Regions from separate parts of the Ferdinandcohnia jepli genome, predicted to be linked through region 1. Evidence: riboswitches for the same ligand, from Rfam matches in the RefSeq annotation. Region 1 holds a riboswitch; each other region holds the start of a gene.

Region 1 (5,293 bases):
GAGAGGTTGTTCCTTTTCCTATTTTAATAGAGGCAGTAATTATGGAACTTGCTTTTGAATTGATGAGAGAAGCGGGATTACGAATGCCCAAGCCAGTCGGACAGGCTGTCAGTATTGTCGGTTCACTAGTAATTGGTCAGGCTGCAGTTCAGGCAGGGTTGGTTTCCCCTTTCATGGTAATTATTGTTGCAATTACAGGCATATCTTCTTTTGCCATTCCCAATTATGCAGCATCTATTTCTGTTAGGCTGGTACGATTCCCATTATTATTCGCTTCAGGAACGCTGGGGTTATTAGGATTTACAGCAATGTTTACTTTATTGGTAATTCATGCACTTTCTTTACGTTCATTTGGTGAGCCATATCTAGCGCCAGCAGCACCATTAGCACCAACAGACCAAAAGGATGCTTTAATTCGTTTCCCTTGGTGGAAAATGGAAAGGCAACCAGAACTAGCAGAGGGGAAAGAAATGCGTGAAGGGAAACAGCAAATTCCAAAACCTCCGAAAGACGGTGGTACGAAAAAAGAATAGTGTAGACTCATGATTATATAAATGGATTGGTGGTGTGTATGGTAAAAAAAGTAGCACTTGTTCTATTATGTTTTAGTTTTCTTACTGGCTGTGTAGGAAAGCGAGAGATTAATGACCTTGCTCTAGTCATGGCAGTAGGAATAGATAAAGCAGAGAAAGATGGACATATAAAAATTACTGCTCAGGTCGCCCGTCCAGCAGATGCAAGAGGGCAAACTGGTGCTCCGTCAGGTCAAACTGGAGACCCAATTTGGTCTGCCAGTGCAGAAGGGGAAACTATTTTTGAGGCAATTCGAAATCTGGCTACTTTTGCAACAAGGAGAGTGTTTTGGGCCCATAACTATGCCGTTGTAATCAATGAAGATGTCGCCAGGGAAAAGGGGATTGCAGATATTATTGACTTTTTCACGCGCAATCCAGAGCTAAGGATGAGAACCTGGGTCCTCGTAACTCCTAACAATGCTAGTGAAGTCGTTTCCACAATTACCGGCCTTGAAGTTATACCAGGAGAGGCATTGGATAAATTATTTAGATTTACTGATATATCTGCCCAAGCACCTAGGACGCAAATGATTGATCTACAGTCTGCCTACTTAAGTGAAAGCTCTGAACCAGTTTTAGCAAGGGTACGCTTAACAGAAAGAGGAGTGTCTAATAAAAAACCAGGCCAGGCTGGTGCGTATAAGCAAGTAGAGCTGGCAGGTGCTGGAGTATTCAAAAAGGATAAGTTAGTTGGCATTATCAAACCGGATGAAGTAAGAGGGCTACTCCCGTTCGTAGAAAGTTTAGAATCAGGTATTGTTGCGTTATCATGTCCAAATAATCCTCCAAAAAGAATAAGTGTGGAGCTTAGAAAGCAGACCTTTGATGTTACACCTTCTTATCGTAATCAAACACCATCATTTCTTGTGAAAATGCACACCTTCGCTAGTGTTGTTGAAGCGGGCTGTCCTTTTAGCTTGGCTGATGGAAAAAGCATTAAGAAACTTGAAACAGAACTTGAAGAGACATTGAAAAATGAATTAACAAAAGTTGTAAAGCTAGCACAAGAAGATTATCAATCTGATTTTCTTGAACTAGGAAAGGTTTTTAATAATAAGTATCCAAGTGAATGGAAAGAGATAAAGGATAACTGGGAAGAAAAATTTACTCAAGCGAAAGTAGAAATTCAAGTAATTGCTGAATTAAATGATTCTGCCCTATTATATAGGCCCACAAAACGAGGGGTAACAGGTGATAAGGAATGAGAGTACAAATTACAAATGGTATGTTTATGGCGATTATCATAAATTTGGTCTATGCCAAAGCCATTGGTTTAACACAAGGATCGATGGCCCGTGAGATTGGTAGTGATATGTGGATAGCAACTGCACTATCTACTTTTCAGGGTGCTCTTTTTATGCTTCTTACTGTACTTATTATTAGGAGATTACCTCAATCAGATTTAATAGAACAAAGTGCTGTACTGGGAGGAAAATGGTTTAGTAAAGTTATAAGTCTGCTGCTTTTTGTATTCTTTATTGGTGCTTTTGGTGCGGTTATGACAACGTTTGTTTATCATTTAAAAGATTATTTTTTACCTGATGCACCGATCTTACTATTTATCATTGTTCCATTTTTAATAGGTGTCTATGGAATTATGTTTGGGTTAGAGGTTATCGGAAGGATGGCAGTCATAGGCATTTTATCGATACTTGCACTAAATATTTTACTGCTTCTGGGGTCATTATCGAACTTTGATATCCGCGAATTGTTACCTGTATTTCGTTCAGGTGTAGGAGAAACACTTTGGGCAAGCCGTCATAACAATACGGACTGGGCTATGGCAACAATGATGGCTGCACTCATTTTACCTAATGTAAAGAATCCAAAAACATGGGGTAAATCAGGCGTTGCAGGGATTGGATATGGCGGGGCTTTTGTGTTAATGTGGCCGATTCTAGAAGCGGGCGTACTATCTGCAGAAGTAACAGGCAATTATATAATCTCTTGTATGCAAATGGCTAGAAGTGCAGAAATAGGGTTGTTTATTCATAGATATGAAATGATTATGATTGCATTTTTCGCTCTTTCTTCGATTACACAAATTCTAATGACACTACTCTGTGCATCCATATCGTTTCAACGTCTATTTAATCTAAAAGATTATCGACCTGTTATTATTCCTGTAGGCATTATATTATGTGCCTATAGTTATTGGCTTGTCTTTGATCATCATCGCGCAATTATGATTATGGAGAATCAGTGGGTACTAGTAGCTTCTGTTATTTCCATTTTTGTACCTGGATTTGTTTGGACTTTAGGCATAATAAGAAAGAAAAAGCTATTGCATAAAAGATTTGAAGAAGGATTATAAAAATGTTAGGATAACTATGAAAAGTGAATAGTAGTTTACCACTAGGGGTGCCTTTAAGCATAAAAGCAAAAGGCTGAGATTGAGGATTGTTCGTACATGACCTTAAGACTCTTAGAACCTGATCTGGATTATACCAGCGTAGGGAAGTGGGCAGGCCAATACATACCTTTAGTTTCTTTGAGTTGTATTCTAAAATTAGCCACCTTCTTTACGTTGTGTAGAGGAGGTGGTTTTTTAATTGATTTTTTACAAGTGGAATTGTTGAATCTTAATAAATAAATACAGTAGGAGGAGAAACATAATGAAATTTTCACAAGAAATTCGTTTAGCAGCAGATTCAATTTGGAAAGCGAGCTTTAACCATCCCTTTGTTAAAGGTATCGGGGATGGAACTTTGTCTTTAGAGTCTTTCCGCTATTATGTCTTACAAGATTCATATTACCTTTCACATTTTGCAAAAATACAATCATTAGGTGCAGCAAAAGCTGAAGACTTACATACAACTAATCTCTTTGCTGTTCATGCTCAAGGAACCTATGAAGCAGAATTATCACTACATGAAAACTTCTCGAGACAGCTGAAGATCAATCAACAAGAAATTACAGAGTTTAACCCAGCCCCAACAGCATATGCCTACACCTCCCACCTATATAGGGCAGCTTATACAGGGCATTTAGGTGATATAGTTGCAGCACTATTACCATGCTATTGGCTGTATTACGAAATTGGAGAACAGCTAAAAGATTGCCAACCATCTCAACCAATTTATCAGGAATGGATTTCGGCATACGGTGGAGCTTGGTTCAAAACGCTAGTTGAGGAACAAATTAAATTGATTGACGAATTAGCAGAGAGAGTAACAGAAAATGACCGTGCTAGAATGAAAGAGCATTTTATAATTAGTAGTCAATATGAATACGCCTTTTGGGAAATGGCGTATACACATGAGAATTGGCCAGTAAAGTTGAAATCGACTATAAAATAGCCACTATAGAACCAAACAACTACAAAAATAGGAAGCCAATATGATACCATAGACCTCAGACATGTAGTATTCAATAATATGAATACTAGACAATGGAAGGAATGAGAACGGTTGAGTGAACGATATTCTCGACATGAAATATTTGCTCCAATTGGGGTTGAGGGTCAGACAAAGATAAGAAATAAGCATGCCTTGGTAGTAGGTGCAGGTGCTCTTGGAACAGGAAGCGCCGAGGCACTTGTGCGTGCCGGCATAGGTAAGCTTACGATTGTAGATAGAGACTATGTAGAGTGGAGTAATCTACAGCGACAACAGCTTTATGCGGAATCGGATGCTAGGAATCGTTTGCCAAAGGCAATTGCAGCCAAAGAGCGTTTACAACTAGTGAATTCAGAGGTTGATATTAATGCTTATGTAATGGATGTAGGCGTTGAAGAGATTCAAGAACTCATCCAGAAAGTCGATATCATCATAGATGCAACTGATAACTTTGATACGAGAATGCTCGTAAATGATGCATCTCAAAAATACAATATCCCTTGGATTTACGGAGCATGTGTCGGAAGTTACGGGATAAGTTATACCATTTTACCTGGCCAAACTCCTTGTCTCAATTGTTTGCTTGAGACAGTGCCGATTGGAGGATTAACCTGCGATACGGCAGGAATTATTAGTCCTGCGGTACAAATGGTGGTTGCCTACCAAGTAACAGAAGCATTAAAAATCTTAGTTGAAGATATCGGGTCACTTCGTGGAAAATTAGTTTCCTTTGATCTTTGGAAAAATCAGTATACAGCAATTAAGGTAGACAAAGTAAAAAAGGATAGTTGTCTCTCATGTGGTACGGATAGAACCTATCCATACTTATCATTTGAAAATCAAACCAAATCAGCCGTGTTATGTGGAAGAGATTCAGTACAAATAAGACCATCAGAAAGAATTGAACGTAATTTAGATGAATTAGCTACACTTTTAAAGACACATGGAGGAATTGTAGAGCAAAACCCATTTTTACTGTCTTTTACAATCGGTAAAAACAGGCTCGTCATTTTTAAGGATGGCCGAGTGCTGGTTCACGGGACAAAGGACATTGCAGAAGCGAAAACTCTATACCACAGATATTTGGGGTAATCGAAAAATAGGTAATTATCAAAAAAGTAGTAATTGACAAAAATATGTCCACGGTGGTAATCTAACTAAGTATTAAAATTACTAGTAAATGGAAAGGGAGGGTATCGAAATGAAAAATGTATTGATTTTACCAATCACAAAGTTAAATAGTTTCGTGACCTTTCCTTTGTTTAATTATAGTAGATAAACATTTTCCTACTACATTTATACACTTTTAACCAAAAGTACAGGTCACTTTTAATACGTGACGTGTGCTTTTATGCTTTTTTAGGGCATATCGCTGTTTCG
Region 2 (5,293 bases), on a different contig from region 1:
AAAGCTCTGAGCAGATTAACTCAAAATCACAAATTTTCCGTTTTTATAGTCCATTGATGCTTTCCTCCATTGTGACTGTACTGATTGGACCTGTGATTAATATCTACTTAGGTAAAACAGATAATATCGAGTTAGCCATTGCTAGTTATACAATTGCATTCAGTATTACCCAGTTAGCAATTAGTTATCTTTCATATACACATCAAATCGTTATTAACTTTTACAAGGGCCATGAATCAATGGTAAAACGATTTACGCTCTTTATTAGCTTCTTACCAGTTGTTGTCCTTTCAATCATCTGTTATACAAGTGCAGGGACCTTCTTCCTTGAAAGGATGATGGGGGTTAGTGGGCGTTTGTTTGATGCAACGTTAGAAGCGTTACAAATCTTTATGATTTTAGCAATTGTGTTCCCATTTGTTGACTATTTAAATGGCTTATTAATGCTTCAACGCCAAACAAAAGTGACCATATTTTCACAGTCTACGAATCTAGTAATTACGTTTATTATTTTGTTCATTGGTGTAAAGGTGTCTGTAAGTTGGAATGGAGTAATTGGTGCATTTGCCCAATCAATCGGATTGCTTGCGGAATTACTAGTGTTAACAGCCATCTTAAACTATTCAAAAATTAGAGGTAAAGTAGGGAAATTGTTGAGGTTGAGCAGGGCACATTGAGTGAAGATTACTTTATATGAGCGGATAAAGCGGATTTTTTACATTCGCTTTTTTTTTATGGAAAATTAATATTGGAAAATCTTATCATAGGTGGTAAAATTAAATAAACTGGTTAGTCGGTTTATAAAAAGGGGGAAGAGTTATGAAGTTTAAAGATTTTACATATGAAAGGCCTTCGATTGAAAATGTAAAAGCGCAAATGAAACAATTAATAAAATCATTTCAAGAAGCTGCCAATGCAGAACAACAAATAAGTACAATTAAAAAAATAAATAAGTTTCGAGAAGAATATGATTCCGCTCAAATGATTGCTCATATTCGGCACACGTTAGATACTACAGACCCTTTTTATGAGAAAGAATACGAGTTTTTTAATACCTTTGGTCCAGAATACGAAAATGTAGAAGCTGATTATTATCGGGCTTTGGTAGAAACGCCTTTTAAAGCAGAATTAGAAAAACGATTTGGTAAGCAACTGTTTCATATTGCGGAATCAAAGGTAAAGACGATTTCCGAAGTTGTGATGGACCTGCTTGCAGAGGAGAACCGCTTAACAAGTAATTATCAGAAATTAATTGCAAATGCTAAGGTTTTATTTGAGGGGGAAGAAAAATCGTTAGCACAGATTGATAAATATATTATCAGCAACTCAAGTCGAACTGTTAGGAAACAGGCCACTGAAGCAAAATATGAATTCTTTTCAAAAAATCAAGAAGAATTCGATAAGCTATTCGATGACCTGGTTAAGGTTAGAACTAGAATTGCAAAGGAACTTGGGTTTAGCAATTTCACTGAATTAGCTTACCTTCGTTGGAATCGCTCTGATTGGGATGCAGAAGCAGCACGGGTATTCCGAGAAAACGTGCTGACTCATATTGTTCCACTTGCATCTAAGATTGTAGAAAACCATGGGAAAAGAATCGGAGTAGAAAACGTAAAGATTTACGATGAAAAGGTACAGTTTCTCGAAGGAAACCCTATACCAAAAGGTGACCCAGAATGGATCATCGAACAAGGAAGGAAATTGTACAGTGAATTATCTTTAGAAACAAAACGCTTTTATGACGAAATGACAGAACGTGAATTATTCGATTTAGTTCACAAACCTGGTAAAGCATACACTGGCTACTGCACCTTCTTATGGAAGCAAAAAGCCCCTTATGTGTTTGCTAATTTCAATGGAACTTCTAACGATATTAGGGTCCTTGTACATGAGGTAGGGCATGCTTTCCAGGCGTATAATGCATTACAAGTTCAAGAGCAGCCTGAATATTTCTTCCCAACCATGGAGGCCTCCGAAATTTTTTCGATGAGCATGGAGTTTTTCGTGTATCCTTGGTTGGATTACTTTTTTAAAGAGGATGCAGAAAAACATAAGTTTGTTCATTTAGCTGACAGTATCGTGAAAATGCCAAGACTATGTGCAGGTGATGAGTTTCAACATGAAGTCTATGCGAACCCTGACTTAACACCAGAGGAAAGACGACAATTGTGGTCTGAAATAGAGAAAAAATATTTGCCTTATCGAGATCATGATGGGATACCTTACTTGGTTGAAGGAGGCATTTGGCAAGAAGTCATCCATATCTACGAAGTACCATTTTATCTATTAGATTATGTGCTCGCACAGGTTTGTGCTCTTGAATTTTGGCGTATGTCAAATGAGAATTTTGAAAAAGCATGGGAAACATATGTCAGGCTTTGTAAAATAGGAGGAAGTAAATCCTTCCTAGAACTTCTTAAGGAAGGGAACTTACAATCACCTTTTGAAGAAAAAACATTCGTGGCACTCGAAAAATTTGTAGGTTCACAATTGGAAAAGATGGAGCAATCATTATAGAAATGGGACATGTGAAGTCCCATTGGAGATGGAAGTTTAGTAACTATTAAGAGTTACAAACCCAAAATCTATGTTATACTTGAATTGTTTAAAAATTTAATCAAAGTAAGGGGAGCTTGCACCTGCAGGCTGAGAGTAAGCGAAATGTAGCTTAGACCCGTGAACCTGATTTGGATAATGCCAACGTAGGGAGTTTATTTAGTATGTGTATACATGCGGCATATCCTTATGGGTATGCCGTTTTTTATTTTCCCAACTTCGCAAACATCCAACTATCAAAAAGGAGAGATGAACTTGTTTGAACAAATCGTAGAAAATGTTAGAAAGAAAACGCCACTTGTACATACGATTACGAACTATGTGACCGTGAATGATGTCGCTAATATAGTGTTAGCCTGTGGGGGTTCACCGATTATGGCTGATGACAGTAAGGAAGTGGAGGAGATTACAAGTATTTGTAGTAGCCTCGTAATCAATATAGGAACGCTTAATGAAAGAACAGTAGAATCTATGATTCTTGCTGGTAAAAAAGCGAACGAATTAGGTCATCCAGTCATTTTAGATCCAGTAGGGGCAGGAGCATCAACACTTCGAACACAAACAGTTTACAAGCTGCTTGAAGAGGTGAAATACTCTGTAATTCGCGGGAATATGTCTGAGATTAAGACTGTCTATGCCGGTAGCGGAAATACAAAGGGAGTCGATGCTGCAGCTGAAGATGTAGTGACAGAAGAAAATCTGGCAGAAGCAATTCAATTTGCAAAAGCAGCTAGTGCACAAACGAAAGCAGTAGTAGCAATAACCGGTGCGATTGATATTGTTGCGAATGAAGAAAATGCATATGTAATCAGAAATGGGCACCCGATGATGGCTAAAATCACAGGTTCTGGATGTATGCTTACGGCTGTTGTAGGAGCATACTGTGGAGCGAATCCTAATGAAATCCTTCCGAGTACCGCAGCTGCAGTTAGTGCGCTGGGACTTTGTGGTGAACTCGCCTTTGATAGAGTCTCAGCAACTGAGGGTGGGACTTCTTCATTCCGAATGTTCCTCATCGATTATATGAGCAAGCTAGATCAAACATTATTACAAGGCGGGATGAAAATTGAAGGTAGATAAAAAAGATATGCTTTTATATGCAGTAACAGACCGAGCGTGGACAGGAAACCAAACACTAATTGAACAAGTAGAGGAAGCTCTTAAAGGTGGCGTAACATTTGTTCAGTTACGTGAAAAAGCGCTAGATTATGATTCGTTTTTACAGGAAGCTTTAGAGATTAAGAAGCTAACAGATACATATAAAGTGCCTTTTGTGATTAACGACAATGTTGAAATAGCGCTTGCGAGTGGAGCAGATGGAGTACATGTTGGGCAAGAAGATTTACCTGTGGCAACTGTGAGAAGCATGATTGGACTTGATAAAATCCTCGGAGTTTCTACTCAAACTGTAGAGCAAGCCATCGAAGCCGAACAATCTGGTGCCGATTATCTTGGTGTCGGCTCTGTTTTTCCAACAGGAACGAAGCACGACGCTACTCCAATGACGTTCAAGATGGTTCAAGATATCTGTCAAGCTGTGTCAATTCCGGTTGTTGCAATTGGTGGAATTAACGAAACCAATATCCATGAATTAAACGGATCTGGTGTTGATGGAGTTGCAGTAGTTTCAGCGATTTTTGCAAAGCCTGATATAGCAAGGTCATGTAAGGTGTTGCGTGACCTGTCTACAAAAATGACTCAAGAAAAGGAGAGGCTGCCAAAATGAAAAAAGTTTTAACAATTGCAGGCTCTGATTGTAGTGGAGGAGCGGGGATTCAAGCAGATATTAAGACCATTACGGCACATAATATGTATGCCATGAGCGCAATAACTGCGCTTACTGCTCAAAATACAACAGGAGTATTTGGGGTAGTAGACTGTACTCCCGATTTTGTCGGGCAACAGCTGGACTGCATTATGACTGATATATATCCTGATAGTGTGAAAATAGGGATGGTTTCTTCCCCTGGAATTATTTTGAAAATTGTTGAAAAGCTTGAGGAGTACAAAGCTAAAAACATCGTGGTTGACCCAGTTATGATTTCCACAAGTGGCAGCCGGTTACTCAGTGAAACAGCGATGGATGCGCTCATTACTAAGCTAATACCACTAGCAACCATTATTACACCAAATATCCATGAAGCAGAAGCACTCTGTGGTATTCAAATTCGCACGAAGGAAGACATGCAGGAAGCAGCAGTAAAAATATCTCAAGGCTACCAAGGCAATATTTTAATAAAAGGTGGCCACCTTGAAGATACAGCGGATGATCTTTTATATAGCAGTGGAGAATTCATTTGGTTTCCAGGAAACAGAGTAGACAATCCTAACACACATGGAACAGGCTGTACTCTTTCATCTGCAATTGCATGTAATCTAGCAAAAGGTTTTGATAGTAAAACAAGTATCCGAGAAGCAAAAAGGTACATTTCAGGAGCATTGGAGGCTGGTCTTGACCTTGGAAAGGGAAGCGGGCCACTCAATCATTGTTATGCATTAACCCCAATGTCTTTTGTTTAAAAAAAGCTGGTAAAGGTATTTTGCCTTTACCAGCTTTTTATTTTAAGAGATAAGAAAGCATAAAATATTGCTGTTTTGCTCAGCGCCTAGCCAGTTTTCAACCTGTATTAACTTCGAAAGCTTTTTCCTTAAAAATGGAAGCTTCGTATGCTTTTAACTAGCAAACCAATCTAAAAGCATACCATTGCTTATTGACATTTGCTTTTTCCTTTTTAAC
Region 3 (5,293 bases), on a different contig from region 1:
TACTGTATCTGCACCCTGTGCTCGTAAATAGGAAGCAGCATCAAATGTTCTTGAACCAGTTCGTAATGTAAAGCTCTTTGTATCTACGATTATTCCCGCTAATAGAGCTGTTGCCTCTAACATATCAATTTTCTTTCTCTTCGGTTGATACTCAAGTAATTCTGTGACTAACTCTGCAGTTGAAGATGCATATGGTTCCATATACACCAATAGCGGTGACTGAATAAATTCTTCTCCCCTACGGTGATGGTCAATAACAACTACTTTATCAATCTTCGATAAAAGCTTTTCTTCAATTACCATTGATGGTTTATGAGTATCCACCACAACTAGTAAAGTGTCGTTAGAGGCGATTTCAAGAGCTTGTTCTGGTGTAATAAAAAACGACCATAGCTCTGAATTTTCCTTTACTTCTTCTAAAAGTCGACCTACACCCGAATCAATTTCATTTAAATTTAATACAATATAACCGTCTTTATGATTCATCTGAGCAACCTTCAATATTCCCATTGCTGCTCCTATAGCGTCCATATCAGGGTATTTATGGCCCATTATAATGACTTTATCACTTTCTGTTACAATTTCCTTTAGAGCATGAGAAATAACACGAGCACGGACTCTAGTACGCTTTTCCATTGGATTGGTTTTTCCGCCGTAAAATTTAACCTTTCCGTTCGGAAGTTTAATAGCTACTTGGTCTCCTCCTCTACCCAATGCTAGATCTAAGCTTGATTGTGCCGCTACACCCAACTCCGGTAGCGTTGGTACCCCTACACCAATACCTATACTTAACGTAAGAGGAACGCTGTCCTTTGCGGTATTTTCACGCACATCATCTAAAATGGTAAATTTGGTTTTTTCTAATTGAGTTAATATATCTTCGTTCAACACAGCAATGAATCGTTCAGAAGATGTTCTTTTTAAAAACACACCATTTTCATTTGCCCAATTATTAAGTATTGAAGTCACTTGGCTATTTAATGCACTTTTTCGTTGGTCATCCATACCTTGTGTAACTTCGTCATAATTGTCTAAATAAATTACACCTAACACCGTACGCTCTGCTTCATAGAGCTGTTCAATCTCAATTTGCTCAGTTACATCGAAAAAGTACATAAGGCGCTCTTCGCGTTTGATAATCACCTTAAACTTTTGTTCGTGTAATGATATGGTTTCACTTTCAACCTCTTGTTTAATTAATGGCACAATAGCTTCACCTACATCGTATAAAGAACGGCCCACTAATGTATCAGCATCAAGACATGATGACAAATAAGGATTGGCCCACTCAATCTCATATTCATCGTTATAGAGCAGTATACCAATAGGCATTTCCATTAACGCCTCTTCCCCAACTTTCTTCAAACGATAAGAAAGTGTTGAAATATATTGCTCCATCTCCTTATTTAATAATAAATCTGCTTTGTACATATAAAAAACGACTAATCCAAGGAGCAGAAAACATGCTAACCCAATCACCCATTGAAAATAAAAAAGAAATGCAATTAGTAATGCTGTAATAATAAGTAACGCATAAATAGGGTAGCGAAATAATTTCCTTCTGTAAAAGTCTGGCATCTAATTTTCAGCTCCTAAAGCTTTGTTTTACTTCTTTTGGTTCACTCTATCTCGCAACTGGAATCCTAAATCAATTATACCTAAGATTCGAATAATATAAAGAAGAAATGGTGTAAGAATGGTTATAACAATTGGGATTGCCTTGGAAATTTTCTTTTGATGACAATAAAAATAGATAAATGACAACCCTTGTATCACCATGAATAACTGCAAGATAAAAAAGAAGTTAAGAAATGCAGTATAAGCAAAAGAACCTTTTTCTAATTCCATAAAACTTACTAATAAAATAAGTAGATAATACCATATGATGCTTTTAGGAAACGAAATATCCCTAAAAGGAGGAAATGGATTCATTTGTACCCGAAGTCTTTTTAGAATTGGATGAATGGCCAAAACTGTAATAAAACCCGAAATCATTGCTAGAAAAACAAATAAACTTGGAATTAAGTACTGCATCATTTCAAGTGATTCTTCTAATTGGAAAATGATATCTGTGTTAGCATCTGTACCTGTTGCCTGGACGATCTCCTCTGCCATTTCAAAGGATTCTCTTGAACCCTCAGTTAACATTTCAATTACATCAATTTGAAATACTCCAATTATAGCTATGTACATAATAAAGATTGAAGCAAGATAGGATAAAGTTGCACCTAGAAATAGCTCAATACCGTTTCTCTCTCTCCTAATTAACTCGCCTATTACAATACCAGCAACCCCAAACATCAGTGTGTGTGCAATCCCTAAAATTGACCCAAGTAATCCTGATAATAAAAACCCTATTACTAAAAATAATACACTCTGTTTAACTCCGTGTCTTACGGTAATAAGGATAAATGGGATAGGTAGTAGAAATGCAATCAAGGAGCCTAGTATGGGTACATATAAAGAAACAAGTAAGAGTACACAATACACGGCAATCAGCATTGAACCCTCTGTTAATATCTTCGTGTTTTTCACCTTTTCACCTCTAATAACTAAGAACAATATTTGCATGAAAATACTTCTTAAAATCTCCTTCTATTGTAAAGACTTAGCGGTAAGTGTTCAACTTTTGCGATTATGAGATTATCAAGAAAATGATATTTTCCCTTTACTTTTCCCTATTTTCTATTATGATAGTAGTAAATAAGTAAACGTAACCACTAGGGGAGCACAATGCTGAGAGTGAACGATTTTTCGTTCTGACCCTTTGAACCTGTTAGTTAATTCTAGCGTAGGGATGTGGAATTATTGAGAACTACTACCTTTTTTAAAGTTGTTCTCCTATGCGGTGCGTTTTGTTTATTACACACACCATATAGGAGGTTTTTTTATGAGAAATAGTAGATTACAAGCAATGATTGAGGCGGCAATTTTTGCGGCATTAGCTTTATTATTGGACCTAATTCCATCTATAGATTTTGGTCCTTCCATCTCTATATCATTCGCCATGATACCAGTGTTTATTGTCGCACTTAGATGGGGTTTTAAAATTGGAGTTCTTTCAGGCTTCTTATGGGGACTTTTACAAATTGTGTTTGATCCATGGATTATTCACCCTGTTCAGGGTGCTATCGATTATTTCTTAGCATTTTCATTTATTGGATTTGCTGGTCTATTTAAAAATAGTGTACAAAAAAACTTAAAAGATGGTAATAAAGGCAAGTCACTTGTCCTCATTATCTTTGCTATCTTAATTGGAAGTATTGCACGTTATTTCTGGCATTTTGTATCAGGGTTTATTTTCTTTGCCGAACAATTAAAAGGCTTTGAAGCAGTTTGGTTCTCATTAACTGCGAATGGAATAACTATGATTGGTGCTTTTGTATTTTGTTCAATCATTATGTCATTGTTAATATTATCTTCACCGAGATTCTTTGTTTTAAAGCAAACCGTTTAATACAAGGCCCCTACTTTGCTTTAGGGGCTTTTTTTACCTTCATTTATAGAAGCCTCAAGCTATTGCACTATAGATAAAAAACAAAGACCAAAGCGCAAGCGCCTTGGTCAGCCCCGACAGGCGCTGAAGCTGGACTTGGATAACTTTTTTCAAGTTATCAACATCATAAAATTTTATAATTTCCTAAACAACAAAAAAGCGATAGCTGTTATAGCCATCGCTTACTTATCTACTATTCACCTGCAACATATGGTAATAATGCCATTTGGCGAGCACGCTTAATAGCAACAGTTAATTTACGTTGGTATTTTGCGCTAGTACCAGTTACACGACGAGGTAAAATTTTACCACGCTCTGAAACGAATTTTTTAAGTAAATCTACATCTTTATAATCGATGCGTGAAATACCGTTTGCAGTGAAATAACACACCTTACGACGTTTTGCACGTCCACCTTTACGTCCACCAGCCATTTATATTCTCCTCCTTCCTCTTACTTTTTATCCGAATCAAATTTACAAGTTAGAACGGCAGATCATCATCTGAAATGTCAATTGGTTGTCCATCATTAGCAAATGGATCTTCGTCTACTCTTGTAAAGCCTTGATTGTTATTATTACGTTGTGGGTTCTGATTTTGTCCGTATGGAGAATAACCGCCTTGACCTTGATTGCCACCCTGGCTTCCGCCTTGGTTTCCACCATAGCCGCCACCAAAGTTTCCTCCACCACTGCGTTGTTGGTCATTTGCAGTTCTAGGTTCAAGGAATTGAACACTTTCTGCAACTACCTCAGTAACATATACACGTTTACCATCCTGGCCTTCATAACTTCTTGTTTGAAGACGACCATCAACACCAGCTAAGCTGCCTTTTTTAAGGAAGTTAGCGACATTTTCTGCTGGTCGGCGCCAAATCACACAATTTATGAAGTCAGCTTCACGTTCGCCTTGTTGATTCGTGAATGTTCGATTCACCGCTAGTGTGAAGGTTGCAACAGCTACTCCACTTGGGGTATATCGTAATTCAGGATCCTTCGTAAGTCTCCCTACGAGAACTACGCGATTCATCATCAGAACCACTCCTTTACAGGATATTCAAAACAGAGCATACGCTCTTTAAAAGTTAAAATTATTCTTCTTCTTTAACAATGATATGACGGATAATGTCTTCGTTGATCTTAGCTAAACGATCGAATTCGTTAACAGCTTCAGCGTTTGACATTACGTTAAGAATCATGTAGTAACCATCGCGGAAATCATTGATTTCATAAGCTAAACGACGCTTACCCCATTCTTTTACGTTTGTAATCTCCGCACCATTGTCAGTTAAAACGCCATTAAAACGCTCAACTAAAGCTTTTTTCGCTTCATCATCAATGTTTGGACGGATGATATACATAACTTCGTATTTTCTCATCACGTTCACCTCCTTTTGGTCTAACGGCCCTTATCAATAAGGGCAAGGAGCAATATTTTTCAATTACTCACAGAAAAAAATTATAGCATAACCACTTCTTATTAGCAAGTTGAATCTCATATTCTCTCTTTAGGGTACTGTTTCTTAAATATAGTTATGATATGATAAACTCTTCCATAAAATATGCATCTTAGGGGGATATCCATGAAAAAAACTATGGTTATGGCTTTTCTTGTCATACTTATTTCTTCAACTTTAATAGCATGTGCTAATTCAGATGAAGCAAAGGGTGATGAAAAAACCAATATAAAAAGCATTAAGCAAAGTGATATGAAAGAATATGTAGTTATAGCAAAGACTGGTCCAAACCCAGAAGACTATGTTTTTGAACCTGCTGAAATTAAAGTAGGAGTTGGAGAA

The links. Region 1 has a riboswitch for thiamine pyrophosphate ahead of tenA (thiaminase II). Riboswitches for the same ligand answer to the same signal wherever they lie in the genome.
Region 2: another riboswitch for thiamine pyrophosphate. It lies ahead of thiM (hydroxyethylthiazole kinase); the one in region 1 lies ahead of tenA (thiaminase II).
Region 3: another riboswitch for thiamine pyrophosphate. It lies ahead of thiT (energy-coupled thiamine transporter ThiT); the one in region 1 lies ahead of tenA (thiaminase II).

Annotation. Positions count from the first base shown of each region.
Region 1 is NZ_JBFOKR010000005.1:211,707-216,999, forward strand. Features, by position in the region: partial or broken gene AB3M96_RS07215 (spore germination protein) at 1-533, shown strand, start outside; gene AB3M96_RS07220 (Ger(x)C family spore germination protein) at 572-1,780, shown strand; gene AB3M96_RS07225 (GerAB/ArcD/ProY family transporter) at 1,777-2,889, shown strand; TPP riboswitch at 2,923-3,051, shown strand; gene tenA (thiaminase II) at 3,191-3,874, shown strand; gene AB3M96_RS07235 (thiazole biosynthesis adenylyltransferase ThiF) at 3,986-5,005, shown strand.
Region 2 is NZ_JBFOKR010000003.1:140,315-145,607, forward strand. Features, by position in the region: gene AB3M96_RS04225 (multi antimicrobial extrusion protein MatE) at 1-677, shown strand, start outside; gene AB3M96_RS04230 (M3 family oligoendopeptidase) at 820-2,517, shown strand; TPP riboswitch at 2,616-2,727, shown strand; gene thiM (hydroxyethylthiazole kinase) at 2,806-3,636, shown strand; gene thiE (thiamine phosphate synthase) at 3,623-4,282, shown strand; gene thiD (bifunctional hydroxymethylpyrimidine kinase/phosphomethylpyrimidine kinase) at 4,279-5,076, shown strand.
Region 3 is NZ_JBFOKR010000035.1:302-5,594, reverse strand. Features, by position in the region: gene AB3M96_RS23055 (DHH family phosphoesterase) at 1-1,578, opposite strand, end outside; gene AB3M96_RS23050 (YybS family protein) at 1,606-2,571, opposite strand; TPP riboswitch at 2,713-2,815, shown strand; gene thiT (energy-coupled thiamine transporter ThiT) at 2,891-3,457, shown strand; gene rpsR (30S ribosomal protein S18) at 3,690-3,929, opposite strand; gene ssb (single-stranded DNA-binding protein) at 3,979-4,527, opposite strand; gene rpsF (30S ribosomal protein S6) at 4,586-4,873, opposite strand; gene AB3M96_RS23025 (cupredoxin domain-containing protein) at 5,078-5,293, shown strand, end outside.